DNA from 3 places in the Thiocapsa rosea genome. Region 2 is predicted to be linked to each of the others. Evidence: predicted binding sites of a transcription regulator. Region 2 holds the regulator's gene; each other region holds the start of a gene.
What was found. The regulator sigma-54, encoded in region 2, starts transcription at its own class of promoters, with help from an activator protein. The targets are predictions, from matches to a motif close to TGGCANGNTNCNTGCTT.
Positions count from the first base shown of each region.

Region 1: a site for sigma-54 is predicted at 3,390-3,406, ahead of nifB (nitrogenase cofactor biosynthesis protein NifB). Genes of this name have one in related genera too.
Region 3: a site for sigma-54 is predicted at 3,610-3,626, ahead of adh (aldehyde dehydrogenase). Genes of this name have one in related genera too.

Region 1 covers NZ_RBXL01000001.1:1,761,911-1,768,024, forward strand. Annotated here, with positions in the region: gene BDD21_RS08000 (c-type cytochrome) at 1-618, opposite strand, end outside; gene BDD21_RS08005 (copper chaperone PCu(A)C) at 832-1,302, opposite strand; gene BDD21_RS08010 (SCO family protein) at 1,348-2,001, opposite strand; gene BDD21_RS08015 (M90 family metallopeptidase) at 2,197-2,985, shown strand; gene nifB (nitrogenase cofactor biosynthesis protein NifB) at 3,466-4,977, shown strand; gene BDD21_RS08025 (4Fe-4S dicluster domain-containing protein) at 5,132-5,410, shown strand; gene BDD21_RS08030 (ArsC/Spx/MgsR family protein) at 5,525-5,962, shown strand; gene BDD21_RS08035 (FprA family A-type flavoprotein) at 5,959-6,114, shown strand, end outside.
Region 2 covers NZ_RBXL01000001.1:1,187,300-1,193,413, reverse strand. Annotated here, with positions in the region: gene BDD21_RS05505 (PTS sugar transporter subunit IIA) at 1-136, opposite strand, end outside; gene rapZ (RNase adapter RapZ) at 133-1,002, opposite strand; gene hprK (HPr(Ser) kinase/phosphatase) at 1,059-2,021, opposite strand; gene BDD21_RS05490 (PTS sugar transporter subunit IIA) at 2,044-2,493, opposite strand; gene hpf (ribosome hibernation-promoting factor, HPF/YfiA family) at 2,734-3,069, opposite strand; gene BDD21_RS05480 (RNA polymerase factor sigma-54) at 3,100-4,584, opposite strand; gene lptB (LPS export ABC transporter ATP-binding protein) at 4,766-5,536, opposite strand; gene lptA (lipopolysaccharide transport periplasmic protein LptA) at 5,626-6,114, opposite strand, start outside.
Region 3 covers NZ_RBXL01000001.1:5,152,520-5,158,633, forward strand. Annotated here, with positions in the region: gene BDD21_RS22910 (TonB-dependent receptor family protein) at 1-1,465, opposite strand, end outside; gene BDD21_RS22915 (DUF779 domain-containing protein) at 1,529-1,912, opposite strand; gene adh (aldehyde dehydrogenase) at 2,018-3,538, opposite strand; gene BDD21_RS22925 ((5-formylfuran-3-yl)methyl phosphate synthase) at 3,785-4,468, opposite strand; gene BDD21_RS22930 (DUF447 domain-containing protein) at 4,465-5,034, opposite strand; gene BDD21_RS22935 (DUF6513 domain-containing protein) at 5,031-6,114, opposite strand, start outside.

The DNA.
Region 1 (6,114 bases), 570 kb from region 2:
TGCCACCGCGGCGATCTCCTGATCGCTCAATCGAGCTGCAGCGCCGCGCATCATGCCGTTTGGATCATTGGCACGCAGCGCACCGCGGAAGTGCTCGAGGGTCTGCTTCGTATAGTCCGCATGCTGCGCCGAGACCCGCGGGAATTTCGCGAGCGACTGGCCTTGGCCGGCAGGGCCGTGACAACCGGCGCACGCCGGGACGCCGGTCTCGGGATTGCCCCAACGATAGATGGATTCACCCTTGCTCGCCAACTCGGCATCCGCCATGCCCGGGGCCTTGGGCTGCGTCGCGTAGTAGGCGGCGAGATCAAGGACCTCTTGGTCGGTCAACGGCATTGCCATCGGGGTCATCTGCGCGTTCTCGCGTCGACCGGCCTTAAAATCCATCAACTGCTTCACGATGTATTCCGGGTGCTGACCGGCCAGCTTGGGCCAGATCGGCACGATACTGTTGCCTTGGGGGCCGTGGCAGGCGATGCACACGCCGTTGGCCTTCGCCTCTCCGGCTTGCGGGTCTCCAACCTGAGGCGCGGCGGCTTGATTCCCTGCGGACGCGTGGACCGCGCCGCTCGCCAATGCCGTTGCCACCGTAATCGTTATCAGCCAATTCTTAACCATGGAGGATGCCTAATCGGGTCGTGATTCATGGCCGCGACACCTTGCGCGGATCGACGGCCTGGTCGGGGGGCGAGAAAATCCACGGATGTATATCAGAACATCCGCATATGGGTCAAACCAGCGGAGTCATGTTATCCGCCGGGAAGACGCCGTCTCACCTGCTGGAAGACAGGCAGGGAGACGAATAATTCCGTCCTCCGCGCGGGTCCGGCCTCAATGGTTCATATGTTGCATTTGCACCTCGATGCGGCGCACCGGCGCCTGCACCGGCATGCGCGAGCCGTCTTCGAAGATCAGTGTGAGATCGACCGCGTCGTCAGGCTCCAGCGGTTGTTTGAGGCCGATGAGCATCACGTGCAGGCCGCCCGGCTTCAGGGTGACGGTCTCCCCCGCGGGAACCTCGATCTTCTCGATCCGACGCATGCGCATCATCCCGCCTTCTTCGACATGGGTGTGCAGCTCGACGGTCTCCGAGACATGGCTCTCGGCACCGACCAGGGCCTGATTCTCCCCGGTTTGGTTTTCCAGGGACATGAACACGGCGCTGTTGGGCTGGCCGGGTGGCACCGCACGAGCGTAGGGATCGCCGATCGAGACGTCTGCGCCCATAGCGGAAAAAGCAGCGGAGAAGGAGACGGCGGTGAAGAGTGTGGCGGCGAGCAGGGGCGAAGCGTATCCGGGCATGATTAGGTCCTCCAACAGACGGTATGGGTTACGGGATTCGACTTGTTATGGCTCGGACTGATTCTCGGTGGACGGGCGCGTCGTTCCCGACAGTGTTCGGATCGCCGCGACGATCTCCGCGGAGGGTGTGGCGTGATCGAGGTTGCGCACGAGCTGACCTTGCGTGTCCACAAGATGACTGTAGGCGGAGTGGTCGACGACATAGCCCATCGCCGAATCGACCAGATCGGTGCGCCGGTAGGCCGCGCCGTAGAGCTTGGCGACCTCGGCGATCTGCTCGGGCGTTCCGGTCAGGCCGATGATCTCGGGGTGAAAATAGCCACTATACTCGGCGAGCCGCTCGACCGAATCCCGCTCGGGATCGACGCTCACGAAGAGGACCCGGACCCGCTCCAGCTCCTCGGGCGTCAGCGCCTTGAGTGCACCCGCGATCAGGACCAGATTGGTCGGACAGATATCCGGACACCAGGTGTAGCCGAAGTAGATCAGGACCACCTTGCCGCGCAGATCGGCGAGGGCGACCGGGCCGTCGACGGAGTCGAGGACGAAGTCTCCGCCTTGCGGCGGCGAGGCCAGATCCAGTGTGCCGTGTCGCGGCCCTTCCGGATCGAGATCGACCGCGGTCGGCGTCCAAAACAACAGCCATGCCAAAAGTCCGACGAGGACCAAGATAGCAATGACCAACAGCTTTCGCGTCATGATCGAGAGCCCCGCGGGGAAACGTTTATCCGCCCATCTTGGGCCGCGGGGTGCGATTCGCCTTGACGCACATCAATCTTACGGCAAAGGCCCCGATGGGCTCGGGCTTTTGTGCGATGGGACCCGTTCACTGCGTCATTCGCCCCGATTTTACGGCCCCCGCCGTGCTCGACCTCGCCGGGAGGCGGATCATCCGTGGGCGGCCTAACCGCGTGGTGGCAGGAGCGGGTGCTCGAGCGCGCGCGTGCGTCGGTTGATCCGCACGACTTGGCGCGGGTCCGCGACGCACTCCCGCTGCTTGAGGACCTGACCGAGGAGGACATGCAGCGTCTCGCCGATCTGGCGCTCCTCTTCCTGCGCGACAAACGTCTGGACCCCGCGCAGGGGCTCGAGCTGACGGATGCGATGCGTCTGGCGATCGCGCTGCAGGCCTGCCTTCCCGTCCTGGAGCTGGGGCTGGATTGGTACCGCGGCTGGTATGCCGTCATCGTCTATCCCGAGGAGTTCGTCCCCGAGCGCGAGGTCATGGGCGACGACGGAGTGGTCTGGACCGAGCACGAGGCGAAGAGCGGCGAGGCCTGGGAGCAAGGCCCCGTCATCCTCTCGTGGGCGGATGTCGAGGCCGGGATGGAGCGGGACGGCTACAACGTCGTCATCCACGAACTGGCACACAAGCTCGATATGCGCGACGGGGCCGCAAACGGCTGTCCGCCGCTGCACGCCGGCATGTCTCCGAAGGTTTGGGCCGAGACCTTCTCGGCCGCCTACGAGGACCTGTGTCGACGGGTCGACGCCGACGAGGACACCCCGATCGATCCCTATGCGACCGAGTCGCCCGCGGAGTTCTTCGCCGTCGTCAGCGAGTGCTTTTTCGAGCTTCCCGATCTGCTGCACCGGGAATATCCGCAGGTCTACGACCGGCTCAAAGCGTTTTACCGTCAGGATCCACTGGCTCGTGCGGGCCGTGCGGCAGACACGCTTTGAGGCTGCGGCGCCCCTGGGTCATTCGCCCCCTGTCGGCGCCAGGTCGTGGACAGGCGAGTCAGGCATGCTCCTCGGCACGTGCCGATGTGCGGTGGATCGATACCGGCGAGGGGGCCGCAGCGCTTCGTGATGTGCCGGCCTCGGGAGTGAACGCCATGTCCGCTGATTTCGCGCGTTTGCTCATCCTCACCTCACATCAGGTCAGTTGATACGGTAGAGACAGGATAATGAGGGTCCGAAGCAGCGACCATCCGTGTTCCTACGGAGCGAACCCCCCGATTGCCGCGGGCGTCGTGTCGATTCCCACAAATCGTTTGGGTCTAGGCTGTCGTGATCCCGACAGGCAGGTCGCTCCGGCGGAATCCGAGCACCATTTTTCAGTCGGTTAAGCGATCGCAAAGACTAGGTACGGTCTTTGCTTCAATGCTTCCAGAGACATCTTTATCGAGGGGCTTGTGCCCCATCTCCGGAGGCTGCGTGATGGAGTTGAAGGTTATTGCCGAAGCCGCGGGCGCGCCCGGCGGCGGTTGTGCGTCGAGCGGCTGCGGTGCCGGCGGCGACAAGCTCGCCCATTTGCCCGAGGCGATCCGCGCCAAGATCAACAACCATCCCTGTTTCTCCGAGGATGCGCATCATCATTATGCGCGGATGCACGTGGCCGTCGCTCCCGCTTGCAACATCCAGTGTCATTACTGTAATCGCAAGTACGACTGCTCCAATGAGTCGCGCCCGGGTGTTGTCTCCGAGGTGCTGACGCCGGATCAGGCGGTGAAAAAGGTCATTGCCGTCGCCGCGGCCATTCCGCAGATGACGGTGCTCGGCATCGCAGGTCCGGGCGATCCGCTCGCCAATCCGCAGCGCACCCTGGAGACCTTCCGCCAGCTCTCCGAGAAGGCACCCGACATCAAGCTTTGCGTCTCCACCAACGGGCTCGCGCTGCCGGAGTTGGTCGACGAGATCTGCAAGCACAACATCGAGCACGTGACCATCACCATCAACTGCGTCGACCCGGATGTGGGCGCCAAGATCTATCCCTGGATCTTCTGGAACAATCGCCGGGTGACCGGGCGCAAGGCCGCCGAGATCCTGATCGCGCAGCAGCAGAAGGGGCTTGAGATGCTGGTCGCGCGCGGTGTACTGGTCAAGGTCAACTCGGTCTTGATCCCGGGCGTGAACGCCGAGCACTTGAAGGAGGTCAGCCGGGTCGTCAAGGCCAAGGGCGCCTTCCTGCACAATGTCATGCCGCTTATTGCCGAGCCCGAGCACGGCACCTTCTTCGGATTGATGGGCCAGCGCGGTCCGACCAACGACGAGCTGAGCGCGCTGCAGGATGCCTGCGCCGGGGACATGGCCATGATGCGCCATTGCCGCCAATGCCGCGCGGATGCGGTGGGCATGCTCGGCGAGGATCGCGGGGATGAGTTCACGCTCGACAAGATCGCAGAACAAGAGGTGGATTACGCCGCGGCGATGGCCCGACGCGCCGAGGTCCATGCCGCCATCGAGGCCAGCCGCACGGCGCAACGTCGCCAGTCCAGCGAGACCTTCGTCTCGATCGCTTCCCTGACCCGGCGCCGCCCCGCGCGCCCCGAGCCGCGTCCGGTGTTGATGGCGGTGGCGAGCACCGGCGGCGGCGTGATCAACCAGCATTTCGGCCACGCCCGCGAGTTCCTGGTCTACGAGGCCAGCGCGAACGACGTGCGCTTCGTCGGTCACCGCAAGGTCGATCTCTATTGCTCGGGCGACGAGACCTGCGGCGACGGCGAGTCGGTCTTGGCCAAGACCATCCGTGTGCTCGACGGCTGCGAGGTCGTGCTCTGCTCGCGCATCGGCTACGAGCCCTGGGGCCAGTTGGAAGCCGCCGGCATCGCGCCGAACGGCGAGCATGCGATGGAGCCGATCGAGGACGCGATTGCCGTGGTCTATCGCGAGATGGGGGAGGCGGGGCTGCTCGAGCCGGCCGCCGGTGCGACACAGCGGATGAGCGCTTAAACCGCGCCCGGTGCGGTTTAAGAGATTAAAAAATATTAAATTCTAAACCGCGTCTCCGTAAAGGTCGGAAAAATTCTTGAGCCCGACACACGATGAAAACGATGCATTTCACTCTGGACGCGGTTTCGATCGCAAAGGCAGCGGAGGTTCACTCATGGCATACAAGATCATCGAGGGTTGCGTGAATTGCTGGGCGTGCTTGCCCTTGTGTCCGAGCGAGGCGATCCGCGACGCACTCCCGCATTTCACGATCGATGCGCGCGCCTGCACCGAGTGCGAGGGCGACTTCGCCGATCCGCAGTGCGCGAGTATCTGTCCGATCGAGGGGGTCATTCTGGACAGTCTCGGCGTGCCGCTGAATCCGCCCGGGTCGCTGACCGGGATCCCGCCGGATCGGTGGGCGGAGATTCGCACCCAGATCCAGGCGCGCTGAACCGCGCTCAGTGTGATCCGCGACCTTGGGGTGGTGCCGATTTCGGCTCCGTCCGCAGCCTTGGCGGGGCGCGGTTCAGGAATTTTTGTTCGGTTGATGCAGAAAGGTGAGTTGATGTCGTCTGTGCTGTTCTACGAGAAGCCGGGGTGTCTGTCCAACGCCAAGCAGAAGGCGTTGTTGACGTCGCTCGGGCATCGTCTGAGCGTGCGGAACTTGCTCGCCGAGCCCTGGACCGTCGAGCGGTTGCGGCCGTTTTTCGGGGTTCTGCCGGTTCGTGAGTGGTTCAATCCGACCGCCCCTCGCATCAAGCAGGGCGAGGTTCTCCCCGAGACGCTGGACGAGCCGACGGCTTTGGCCCTGATGGTGGAAGATCCGCTTCTGATTCGCCGGCCTTTGATCGAATCCGAGTATGGAATGGGCTGCGGTTTCGAGTCGGGACCATTGCTGGCTGCGCTCGGTGTTGCAATCGCGGTCGATCAGGATCTGCAGTCCTGTTCCCGGAGCGGCCCCGATCCCCGGTGCGATCTTCCGACCGACGGAGCGGCAGCATGATGTCGCCTGCCGCGTCGGTCATCGCGCGGGATGCTGCCGATCAGGCTCCGGCCGTCGAGGTCGCGCCCGGCGTGCATTGGATCGGCGCGCTCGATCCGGGTCTGCGCACCTTCGACATCATCCTGCGCACGGCCAACGGCACGACCTACAAC
Region 2 (6,114 bases):
CGACCTCGCAGGGCACATCGTTGACGACCTCCATCGCCTCCACCCCCGGCGGGCATTCGCCGAGAATCGCCGTCGTGACCCGCAGCAGATCCGCGCCGCATGGCTGATGGGTCATCATCAGGATGCCGACGCTCAAGGGAGATCCCGATGCCGGACCATCACCTGATGGCCGTTGGACTCGAAATGATGCCGCAGGGATTCGGTCATAAAGACCGAGCGGTGCTGCCCGCCCGTGCAGCCGATCGCGATCGTCAGATAGCTGCGCCCGTCCGTCTCGAAGCTGGGGATCCAGCGATCGAAGAATCCCTGGATGTCGGCGCGCATTCGGCAAAAGGCGTCCGCGGAATCGAGGAATTCCATCACGGGACGATCGCGTCCGGTCAAGCGCCGCAGCTCGGGTTGCCAATGCGGATTGGGCAGGCTGCGCAGGTCGAAGACAAAATCCACATCGTGGGGAACCCCGTGCTTGAAACCGAAGGACTGCAGCAGGATGGACGCCTTCGGCGAGGCGCCGCCGACCAAACGGCTGCGCACGAGATCGCGCAGCTCGTGGACGTTGGTTTGGGTGGTGTCGATACGGATGTCGGCGCAGCTTCGGATCGGCTCGAGGAGTCGGCGCTCGAGTGCGATCGCCTCCGGCAGCGAGCGATCGCCGCGGGTCAAGGGATGCTTGCGGCGGGTCTCGCTGAAGCGCTTGATCAGGGTTTCGGTCTGGGCGTCGAGGAAGAGGACATCGCAGCCGATGCCGCGCTCGCGCGCCGAGTGCACCAGCTCGGGAAGGTGTCGCAGCTCGTCCGGGCCGCTGCTCGGACTGGTGCGGGCGTCGATCCCGACCGCCGTCATGGTGAAGGCATCATCCAGCCCCTCGTGCAGCCCGAGGGCGAGATTCTCTAACAAGAACAGCGGCAGGTTGTCGATGCAGTAGAACCCTACGTCTTCCAGGGTGTGAAGCGCGACGCTCTTGCCCGAGCCGGACAGGCCGCTGAGGATGACGAGCCTCATCGGCTTGCCGACGTTCGGCAGTCGTTCGCGTGCCTGTTCCTCTGCCGGTGCTTGCGTCATGACGGTGATCTCGGCGGGTCGGGTCGATCGATGCTGATGGCACGCGCCTGGCGGTCGATGAAATCGACGCCGGCATCGTATCCGCGAATGCGCAGAATCTGGTGTCGCACGGCCGCCTCCACCAGGATCGCCAGGTTGCGGCCGGGTGCGACCGGCATCGTGATCTTGGGGACGGCAACCCCGAGGATGTTGCGCACCGAGAGGCTGCCGCTGAGCCGGTCGATCGACTCGAGTTGATGTTTGTCGAGCGGCTGAAGATCGATGATCAGGTTCAATGTCTTGCTGCGCACGACGGCGCCTTCTCCGAACATGGCGCGGATGTTGAGAATCCCCAGGCCGCGGACCTCGAGAAAATCGCGCAGGGCCTCGGGGCAGGTGCCCTCCAAGGTCTCGGGGGCAATGCGTGCGAAACGGGGTGCGTCGTCGGCGATGAGCCGATGTCCTCGCGCGATCAGATCGAGCGCCAGCTCGCTCTTGCCGACGGCCGGATCGCCGACCAGCAGAACGCCCATACCCAGGACCTCGATGAAGACCCCGTGCACCGTGCGGCGCTCGGCGAGGGCATGGGTGAGGAAATAACGCAGGTGATTGATCAGCTCCTCGTCGCCGAGGGAGGAGCCGAGCAGCGGCGTGAGGGTCTGCTCGGCGGCCTCTCGAAAGGCGGGCTCCGGGTCGATGCCGTCGGAGAAGATGACGGCGGTCGGACGATCCGAGAAGAGCCTCTCCACGGTCTCGCCGAAGGCGGTCCGGCCCAGTTCTGCTAGGTAGAGCAGCTCCGCGTGTCCGATGACCTGCAGGCGATTGGGATGAATGCAGTTCAGAGAGCCGATCAGCGACTGCCTCGAACGTCCCGGATCCTCGCCGCGCAACGGGCGCGGGCTCGCCGGCTCGGGCGTGAGCCAGCGCAGCTTGAGCCGCGGCCCGGTCTGCGAGATCAGGGATTGAAGACTTTCGATCATCGCCGGCGGCCGCGCTTGACGGCTAGGTCGCTCTGAGAAGGTCCAGAATGGCCGTGGGCGAGCTCGCATCGCGCAGACGTGCGCGGGTTGCCGACTCGCTGAAGCGACTTGCCAAATAGGCGAGCAGCTGCAGGTGCTCCTCGGTCGCGGTCTCGGGAACCAAGAGCGCGAACGCCAGATCGACCGGCTCGCCGTCGGCTGCATCGTAATCCACCCCGCGGGCGGTTTGCACGAAGGCCCCGATCACCTGAGAGACCTCCTTGATCCGGGCATGGGGCAGGGCGACACCGTGACCGAGTCCGGTGCTGCCGAGGCGTTCGCGCTCGAGGAGGCGCTCGAAGACGCTCTCCGTGCTCAAACGGGGGTGGTCGTTGGCGAGTAGCTCGGCAAGGGTTTCGAGCAAACGCTTCTTGCTGGAAATCTCGAGGCCGTGACCGATACGGGCCTCGTTGATTAGATCGGGGCTGAGCATCGGTATCGGCTCCCGTGCGCTGCGGGCGCGCAGCGCTGCAGCTGGTGGCTCTTGGATCGATGTCCGCGCAGCGACGGCGGGCAAGGGCGTGTGGTCATGGATGCTGATTATCCTCGGATGTCTGGCAGAGGCCGGCGATCCCGCATGCCGGCCTCGTGCCCGATCCCGTTCGTTGAACGCCTCCGACGGGGCAAGAGCGCCCCTCGAAGGTATCAGCGGCGTTCTGACAACGCCGGTGCGTCAGGTCTGATCCGACTCCTCGATCTCGCTGACCTTCGGGCTCGCTGCGCGATGATCGCTCTTCTTCTCCTTGTGGCGCAGGACCTGACGATCGAGCTTGTCGATCAGCCCGTCGATTGCGGCATACATGTCCTCGTGGACCGAGTCGGCAAAGACCTTGCTGCCGTTGATGTGCAGTGTGGCCTCCGCTTTTTGGGCAAGCTTCTCGACGCTCAGGATGACGTGAGCGTTGATGACGTGGTCGAAGTGCCGCGCAAGGCGCTCGAACTTCGTGTCGACGTAGCCTTTCAGCGCATCGGTGACGTCGATGTGATGACCCGTCAGGTTGATCTGCATCTTGTGACTCCTTATGGTTCAAACGGCCTGTCAATCCAGGCGCTTGCGCTCGTTCGAGGGTGGAACCCCCATGGCCTCGCGGTACTTGGCGACGGTTCGCCGCGCGACATTGATCCCCTGATCGCCGAGCTCTTGGGCGATCTTACTGTCGCTCATGGGCTTTCGCGCGGACTCGCCGGCGATCAGCTTGCGGATCAGGGCACGAATGGCGGTCGACGAGCATTCGCCGCCGGAAGCGGTGTTGACGTGCGAGGAAAAGAAATACTTGAACTCAAAGGTTCCCCGCGGCGTGTGCATGTATTTCTGCGTGGTCACTCGGGATACGGTCGACTCGTGAAGCTCCAATGCCTCGGCGACATCGCGCAGAACCATCGGTTTCATCGCCTCGTCCCCGTGCTCGAAGAATTCCTGCTGCATCTCGACGATCTTCGCGCCGACGCGCAGCACCGTGTCGTTGCGGCTGGCCAGGCTCTTGATGAACCAGCGTGCCTCCTGCAAATGGCTCTTCAAGGTGACGCCGTCCGCGCTCTGATCGGCGCGTCGGATCAGGCGCGCGTAGTCGGCGTTCACTCTGAGTTTAGGCATCGAGTCGGGATTGAGTTCGACCGACCATCGGCCCTCGCGTTTGCGCACGAAGATATCCGGGACGACATACTGGGCCGGCGTGCCGGCAATCAGGCTTCCGGGGCGCGGATTGAGCCGTCGGATCAACGCCAGCGCACCTGCGACCGTGTCCTCGGATTCCTTCAGCTGACGGACCAGCGAGGCGACATCGCGCTTGGCCAGATACTCGAACCCGTCGCGGCAGATCGCCGTCGCGGTGCTCCGCCAAGGTGTTTGGGGGGGCAGCTGACTGAGTTGTATCAGCAGACATTCCGGGAGGTTGCGGGCACCCACCCCCGGCGGGTCGAAGGACTGAACGCGGTGAACGACAGCCTCCACCTCCTCGGCACTGATTTCGGGGTGATCGATGGTCAGGAGCAGCTCCTCGACATCGATGCGCAGATAGCCGTCGGCGTCGATCGAATCGATGACCGCTTGGGCGATCATGTTGTCGCGCTCGCTCAGTCTGCACAGATTGAGCTGCCAGGCGAGGTGGTCGAGCAGGGTCTGAGGGCGGCTTTGCTGGGCAAAGGGATCGTAGTCCGAGCCGTCGTCCGAGCCGTGCGAGGTGCTCGGCAGGTGGGAGTCGAAGACGTCGGTCCAGAGTGTGTCGACCGGCAGCTCTTCGGGCATCTCGTTGGATTCGGCGTGGATCTCGCGGTCGATCGACTGCTCGACGGTGACCCGAGGTGTTTCGATGTCCTCGCTCTGAATCGTGCCTGACTGCTGCGTCTCGGCGACGTTGAAGCGATCCGCGTCGTCGCCTTCCTCCAACATGAGGTTGGTGTCCAGCGCCTCCTGAATCTCCTTCTGGAGCTCAAGCGTGGAGAGCTGCAACAGACGGATCGCCTGCTGCAACTGAGGCGTCATGGTCAGGTGTTGGCCGAGCCGAAGCTGGATGGATTGCTTCATGAATCGCGGATGCGCTTTTCGAGGTGTTCGATCAGGTGACCGCCATGGCCAATGCTGGTCGATTCTAGCCGTTTCAGTCCGGTGAAGGCGTCATCAGCCGGGGCAGGATCTCATCTTACACCCAACATCTCGGAAAGAGCAGCCAACCGATTCGCATCTCGAGGTACCTCCCGGTTCGCACCTACATGGAAAAATCCGCGCCGAGGTAGACATCGCGGACCTGCTGATCGGCCAGGAGCTGCGCGGGGGTGCCGGCCGCGATGACGCACCCGGAGCTGATGATGTAGCCCCGGTCGCAGATATCGAGCGTCTCGCGGACGTTGTGATCCGTGATCAGCACGCCGATCCCGCGATCGCGCAAATGCGACACGATGGCCTTGATGTCCCCGACGGCGATGGGGTCGACGCCCGCGAAGGGCTCGTCGAGCAGCATCACCAGGGGGTCCACCGCGAGCGCACGCGCGATCTCGAGGCGCCGTCGCTCCCCGCCAGAGAGGCTGAGCGCGAGCGAGCCGCTGACATGGGCGATCCCGAGCTCTTCGAGCAGGCGCTCGCAGCGCAGATTGCGATCGGCCCGAGACAGGTCGCCGCGCGCCTCCAGGATAGCAAGGATGTTGTCGCGCGCGCTGAGCTTGCGAAACACCGAGGGCTCTTGTGCCAGATAGCTCAGTCCGGCGCGCGCGCGCGCATGCATGGGTTTCAGGGTGATGTCCTGCCCGCTCAGCGCAATGCGGCCCTCGTCCGCCGGAATGAGTCCGACGATCAGATAAAAGCAGGTGGTCTTGCCCGCGCCGTTGGGTCCGAGCAGGCCCACGACCTCGCCGGCGTCCACGCCGACGCTCACGTCGCGCAACACCTGACGACCGCGATAGCTCTTCTTCAGATGCTCCGCGCGCAGTGTCGTCGAGCCCGAGCCCGAGCCTAAGTCGGAATCCGCAATAGAATCCTTCATCCTAAACCGCGTCTCCGCCGAGTCTCTTTGGATCGTTCAAGGGTGGTTTCCGATCGGATGTCATCGGTCGCCTCGGACGCGGTTTAGCCTCATTCTCCCTCCGGCGTGATGGTGATCTTGACCCGTCCGCCGCCTCCCGCGCGGAAATGGGCACGGGCGCGATCGTAGACGATGCGCTCGCTCGCGACGCGGTCGGCCCCCTGAATCAGCAAGGCGTCCTCGATGAGGGTGAGCTCGTCCTTGTCGGCGTCGTATTCCATCCGTTTGGCGAAGGCCAGGACCTCGCCCTCGTCGTTGTCGAGGAGCTGTTTGAAGCTGGCCGGCGCGCCGAGCGCAATGATAAAGCGCGGGCGGCGGTCGTCGCGATGATAAACGGTCACATGATCGCCGAGGAGTCGCATGCTCCCTTGGTCGACCTGGACATTGCCGACATAGATGCTGGTGTTCTCCGCCTCCAGGACCTCGACATCGTCTGCTTCGATCAAGATGGGTTGGCTTGCATCGTCCTCGAGCGCCACTGCCGGGGCGCACGCGAGGGCCATGACGAAGGCCAGGGTCGCGGCCGGGGCAGTGCCCCG
Region 3 (6,114 bases), 4.0 Mb from region 2:
CCGATTTGCCGTTGTTGATCTCACGATCGGTGCGGGAGAGGACCGCCGTGTTCTTCAGCGAGTAGTCTTCCAGGCGCAGGCCCGGCGTGATCGACCAGTCGCCTAGGAAGGTCGTGTTCTGGAGATAGGCGGAAAAGGCATCGGTATCGATATCGTTCTGGTCTCGGAAGTAGGTCCCTTCCGACTCCTCGCGGGATCTCGGGGTCGTGCCGCTGAATCGCTTTCGGCTGATCCGCTCCTCATGCAGCCGCAACCCGGCCACGAGCTCGCCGGGTATGCCGAAGGCCTGATGGACCATCTCTAGGCGCGGCTCGATCCCGTAGAACTCATACTCGCGGGGGCGCATCTGGTTGCCGCAAAAGGGCGCGAAGATCTCGAAGCCGTTCGGCACCGTAAAATCGATACCTTCACCGTCGAGACGGCAGGCCGGATTGCGAGGTCCAGTGTCCGGAGCACGGCTGCGCAGGGTTTCGTTCTCGCCGGCCTCCGCGATTGCATCGAGCTGCCGATAGGAGGCGCGGTCGACCTTCTGGTAGTAGATCTGCGTCGACAACTGCGCGTTCTCGCGAAGCTCGATGCGATGGACCAGTTGGGCCGCCCAGCGCTCCAATTCGAACTTGTCGTCCGGGAAGGGGTTGGCGAACGGATCCCGGTCGAAGCGGGCCTGGTCCAAGCCGGCCTCGCCGATCTTGGAATCCTCTTCGTAATAGCCGACCTTGGCGAGCACCGACTGACGGCTCGAGATCTCCAAGGCCGCCTTCAAGGAGAAGTCGCGCAGCCGATGGCGGTGGCTCTCGCGCACACCGTCGCCCTGACGCTGCAGCGCCTCCACCAGCCAGCCGCCCCAGTCGCCGCCGCTGCCGACGCCGGCGCTGATCTGGTTGAAGCGATTGTTGCCGATCGAGAGGTCGGCCTCGCCGACGAATTCCCGCGGGACGGGTCGAGTCACGAAGTTGATCACACCGCCAACCGTCTGAGGCCCATGGACGATCTGGCCCGAGCCCTTCATCACCTCGATACGCTCGATGCGTGTCAGCGGGGTGCTGTAATGGGCGCTTGGATCGCTGTAGGGCGCCAATTGGATCGGCATGCCGTCTTCGAGAAGCAGGGTGCGTACGGTGCGCCGCGGGTCGAGCCCGCGGACACCGATGTTGAGGTTCAAGCCAAAGGCATCCTCGCCGACAACATGCACGCCCGGCACCCCTTGCAGCAGCTCGCGGATCGAAAAGGGGCGTTCGGCCTCGATTTGTGCCCGCTCGATCAGGTTGGTAGAGCCCGGCACGGCCTCGAGCCGATCGGGCACGGCACTGGTAATGGTCAGGGTCGGCAGGGACGTGACGCCTTCCGAATCACCCTCGTCATCCTGTGCGGCCACATCCAAAGCGATGCAGACCAGCACGACGGCGAGGGGGAGCCGACGAGGGTCGGGGGTGCACTTGTCGTCGAGGGCGGTCCCGCAGCTCATGAATATCCTCCAGTGTCGTCGTCGGATGTGGACCTCGACCGGCACAGAGTCGGTGTGCGCAGATCAGTCGCGACCGCGCTCCACGGGCGAGAGCGCGGCGGATTCTTCGTCCGTGAACAACCGCGAGCGGGTCAAGAAGCGCACACCCTCGGGACCCTCCAGCGAGAACATGCCGCCACGCCCGGGCACCACGTCGATGATCAGTTGGGTGTGCCGCCAGTAGTCGAATTGGGCCTCGCTCATCCAGAAGGGGCAGCCGCCGATCTCGCCGAGTTTCACGTCGCTCCCGCCCGTGCGCAGCTCACCGGCAGGCCAGCACATGGGCGCACTGCCGTCGCAGCAGCCGCCGGACTGGTGAAACATCAAGGGACCGTGCTGTGCCTTCAGTCGCTCGATCAGCGCGAGCGCGGCCTCGGTTGCCACGACGCGCGGGCTGGGGTCGCTCATGGTGTCTCGCTCCGGAATTCGGGGTGTGGTGGCGGGCCCGCCGGCCCGACCACCGCATCGACCGGGAGCGCACACCTTGCGGCGCGCATCTCCCGGGCGCCATCCTCAGAAGAAGCCCAAGGCATGCGGGCTGTAGCTGACCAGTAGGTTCTTCGTCTGCTGGTAGTGCTCGAGGGCCATCTTGTGGTTCTCGCGACCGATGCCCGATTGTTTGTAGCCGCCGAAGGCGGCATGCGCCGGGTAGAGGTGATAGCAATTGGTCCAGACGCGTCCGGCCTTGATGGCGCGCCCCATGACGATGGCGCGACGACCGTCGCGGCTCCAAACGCCGGCCCCGAGTCCATACAGCGAGTCGTTGGCGATCGCCAGAGCCTCGGCCTCGTCCTTGAAGGTGGTCACCGAGACCACCGGGCCGAAGATCTCCTCCTGGAAGATGCGCATCTTGTTGTGACCCTTGAAGACGGTCGGCTTGACGTAGTAGCCCCCGGCGAGGTCACCCTCCAGGACGGCGCGCTCCCCGCCCACCAGACACTCGGCGCCTTCCTGGCGCCCGATGTCGATATAGGCGAGGATTTTGTCGAGCTGCTCGGAGGACGCCTGGGCGCCGATCATGGTCTCGGTGTCCAGCGGGTTTCCTTGCTTGACCTGCTTGACTCGTTCTACCGCGCGGGCGATGAACGCATCGGCAATGGACTCCTGGACCAGAACCCGCGAGGGACAGGTGCAGACCTCACCCTGGTTCAGGGCGAACATCGCAAACCCTTCGAGCGTTTTGTCGAAGAAGGCGTCTTCCTGATCCATGATATCCGCGAAAAAGATGTTCGGCGACTTGCCGCCCAGCTCGAGCGTAACCGGGATGATGTTCTCCGCCGCATACTGCATGATCAGCCGGCCGGTACTGGTCTCGCCGGTGAAGGCGATCTTGGCGATGCGCTTGTTGGTCGCGAGCGGTTTGCCGGCCTCGACGCCGAAGCCGTTGACGATGTTGAGCACACCCGGCGGCAACAGATCCTGGATCAGCTCGGCCACCACCAGGATCCCGACCGGGGTCTGTTCGGCCGGTTTGAGCACGACGCAGTTGCCGGCCGCCAGAGCGGGGGCCAGCTTCCAGACGGCCATCAGGATGGGGAAATTCCAGGGGATGATCTGACCGACAACACCCAGAGGCTCGTGGAAATGGTAGGCGACCGTGTCGTGGTCGATCTCGCAGATCGACCCCTCTTGGGCGCGAATGCAACCGGCAAAGTAGCGGAAGTGGTCCACGGCGAGCGGAAGATCCGCCGCCATCGTCTCGCGGATGGGCTTGCCGTTGTCCCAAGCCTCCGCGAGCGCGATGATTTCCAGGTTTTGCTCGATGCGGTCGGCGATCTTGAGAAGAACGTTCGAGCGCTCGGCCGGGGAGGCTTTTCCCCAGGCGTCTTTGGCACGATGAGCCGCATCCAGGGCCAGCTCGATGTCGGCAGCGGACGATCGCGGGATCTCGCAGAAGGCTCGACCATCGACGGGCGAGACGTTCTCGAAATACCGACCCTCGACGGGCGCGACCCATTCGCCCCCGATGAAGTTTCCGTAACGCGGCTTGAAGCTGAGCTTGGAATCGGCCTCGCCAGGCTTGGCATAGATCATGGTTTGCTCTCCTTCGTCACGACGCTGGTGGTTGACGGGTGTTTCGAGCGGGAAGCTCGGTCGTGACGGATAAGCACGAGGCTTGCCATCATCGACTCAATCCGCCGTTCGAGGCATCCGATCTGCCGGACGCTGCACCGGAGACTAGAGAGACCGCCACAACCGGGTGGCGGGCTGATCGTGATTCTTCGGTGTGGCTCCAAGCGCGCGGCGCGCAGCTCCCTGCTCCACTTTCGGAACAGTCTGTCACGCCTCGTTTGCTTGCACCGCCGCGTGCACGGCGCGCAGTCGCTCCGTATCCAATCCGGCGACGCGCCGATCCGCCTGACAGAGGGCACCTCGGAATCCCAGATAATCGGGCCTCAGCGTGCGCAATTGCGGAATATCTTCGAGCCGCAGCGATCCCGCCAGCCCGGTCAGGAGTCCGAGATCCCGTGCGCCTGAGACGAAGTCCTGCAACACCGCGATCGTCATGTGGTGGAGCAGACCTTTGCCGGATTTTTCCGCCGTGTCCAGCATGATGCCGACGCAGCCGGCCGCGGCGAAGTCGGCCAGGCGTGTCGGGTCGGGTCCACGATCGGCGAACATAACCGCCACGATGGAACAACTCGACGCCGCAGCGGCGATGCTCGGCAGACAGTCTCTGACATGCGCGTCAGTGAAGAATCCCACCTTGACGTAATCAACGCCGGTCGCCGCGGTTGCTCGGATGGCCCTATCGGTCAACCGGGCATCGGGGGGCAGATCGCCGATGGTCGCGCTCACCGGTCGACGCCCGGCAACCTGCGCCAGGATGTCGCGGATACGCTCGAGGGGAAGCGCGCCCAAGGCGCCGAGCGCTGGATTCTTCAGATCGATGATCCCGGCGCCGGCGCCGATTGCCATCTCGGCTTCGGCGCTGTCGGTGACGCTTGCGAGCATTCGGATCATGGCCCCGAGCTCTCGCCCGCGCGGTGTGCCTCGACCCGCTCCATCAGCCATGCCCAGGCCTCCTGCTCGCGCGGACCGGCGGTCTTCTCGACGGCGATCTGCAGATAGTCGATCTCGCGTGCGATCTTCTCGGCCGGCAGCAGATCCAGTCGGCTCACCAGAATCGCCAACTCCAAGATCGCCGCCCGGGCGCGATTGAAGCCCCGGAAAGGGAGATGGTTGGCCTCGTGCAGTGGTCGGCAGAACAACCGAGGGCGCAGAGGATCATCCTCGACCTCGGCAAGCTCCACCTCGACGTGGGCCAAGCCATCCGCGAGGCGCGGGACCTCGACCCGCTCGGATCGTGTCAGCGGCCAGTCGGTTCGGCCGGTCAGGCAGCCGGCGAAGATGCGCACGTCATCGGTATAGTTGATGACGGCGCACCGGGTTCGAAGCACATTATCGAGGGTGCTGGAGGGCCTGAAGGGGGCGACGAGGATCCGTCCCTCGCGATGCCGGATTCCCATCGGAGCGATGTGGGCCCGGCCGCCGGGGTCGAGGGTGGTGACGATGACTTCGTGAATCACGAGCGCGTCCTCTTCGGTTGTCGGGTGGGGCCGACGGCCTCGGTGCCGGCCGACGACATGGGCGCCGGAGGAGGAAGGACGCAACCCCAACGCAACGGCTGGTCCTGGACGTAGCCCTTGCCGAGTTGAAGTGCGATCTGCGCGCGCGCCAACTCGACGCCGAGATAAAAGGCATGCCCGCCGTCCTGTTCCACACCCAGATGGAGATAGAAGTCGAAGGGGTCGTCGAAGGTCATGAGACCGTCGCGATTGTAGAGGTGGATCCCCTCAGCGCTGACCTGGATGCGGAAGTTCGGATCCCGCACGGCCGCAGCCAGCTCACGGATCTCCTCGGCGTCGTAGGGAAAGGGACGGCGTTCGTGGAGCGCCGTGAGGCCGGGGTCGATGAGCTTGGGTAGACTGCCTTCTCGGCGCGCCCATGACATGATGCGCCTGGCAAGGTCGGCCTCCCGAATCGCGCTGCGGCAATGCGGGCTGACCCGGGTCGTGAGGATGTTGGTGATGCCGAGCTCCGAGATCAGCCCCATCAGCAGTGCATTGATGCCGGCCGTATCCGCCTCGGTCAACTCGGTGAGATTGCCGACACCCATCATGATGGATGCCTGCGGATGCGTCTCGCGCAGGCGGTGGTAACGCACCAAGGAGTCGGCAAAGCCGAAGTGAATGGGGTCCAGGATCGGGTCGGCGATATAGGGCCGTCCTTCGGCATCCATCCGTGCCATCGCACGCTCGAGTGACGCCAGATCTCCGGGGCGGTGCGGCACCAGGACCGGGATCGACGTCACCTCTGCGGCGATCCAGAGATTTTCCTCGTCCAGGCTCAACAGAAAATCCGCACCGGCACGCCCCCCCGCGAGGAGCTCCTCCGGCTGCATCGAGTCGACACTGACCCGATACCCTGCATCCTTCAGAGCGCGAACGCTCGCGTCGAGGTGGGGGAACCGGGAGTCCGGCAGGCAGCCGAGGTCGATCACATCCGCGCCCTCGGAGCGCATGGCGGCAGCCTCTTCGAGGATGCCCTCGACCGAGCGACACGGCGCATCCACGATCTCGGCGAAGATGCGCACATCGTAGTGACTG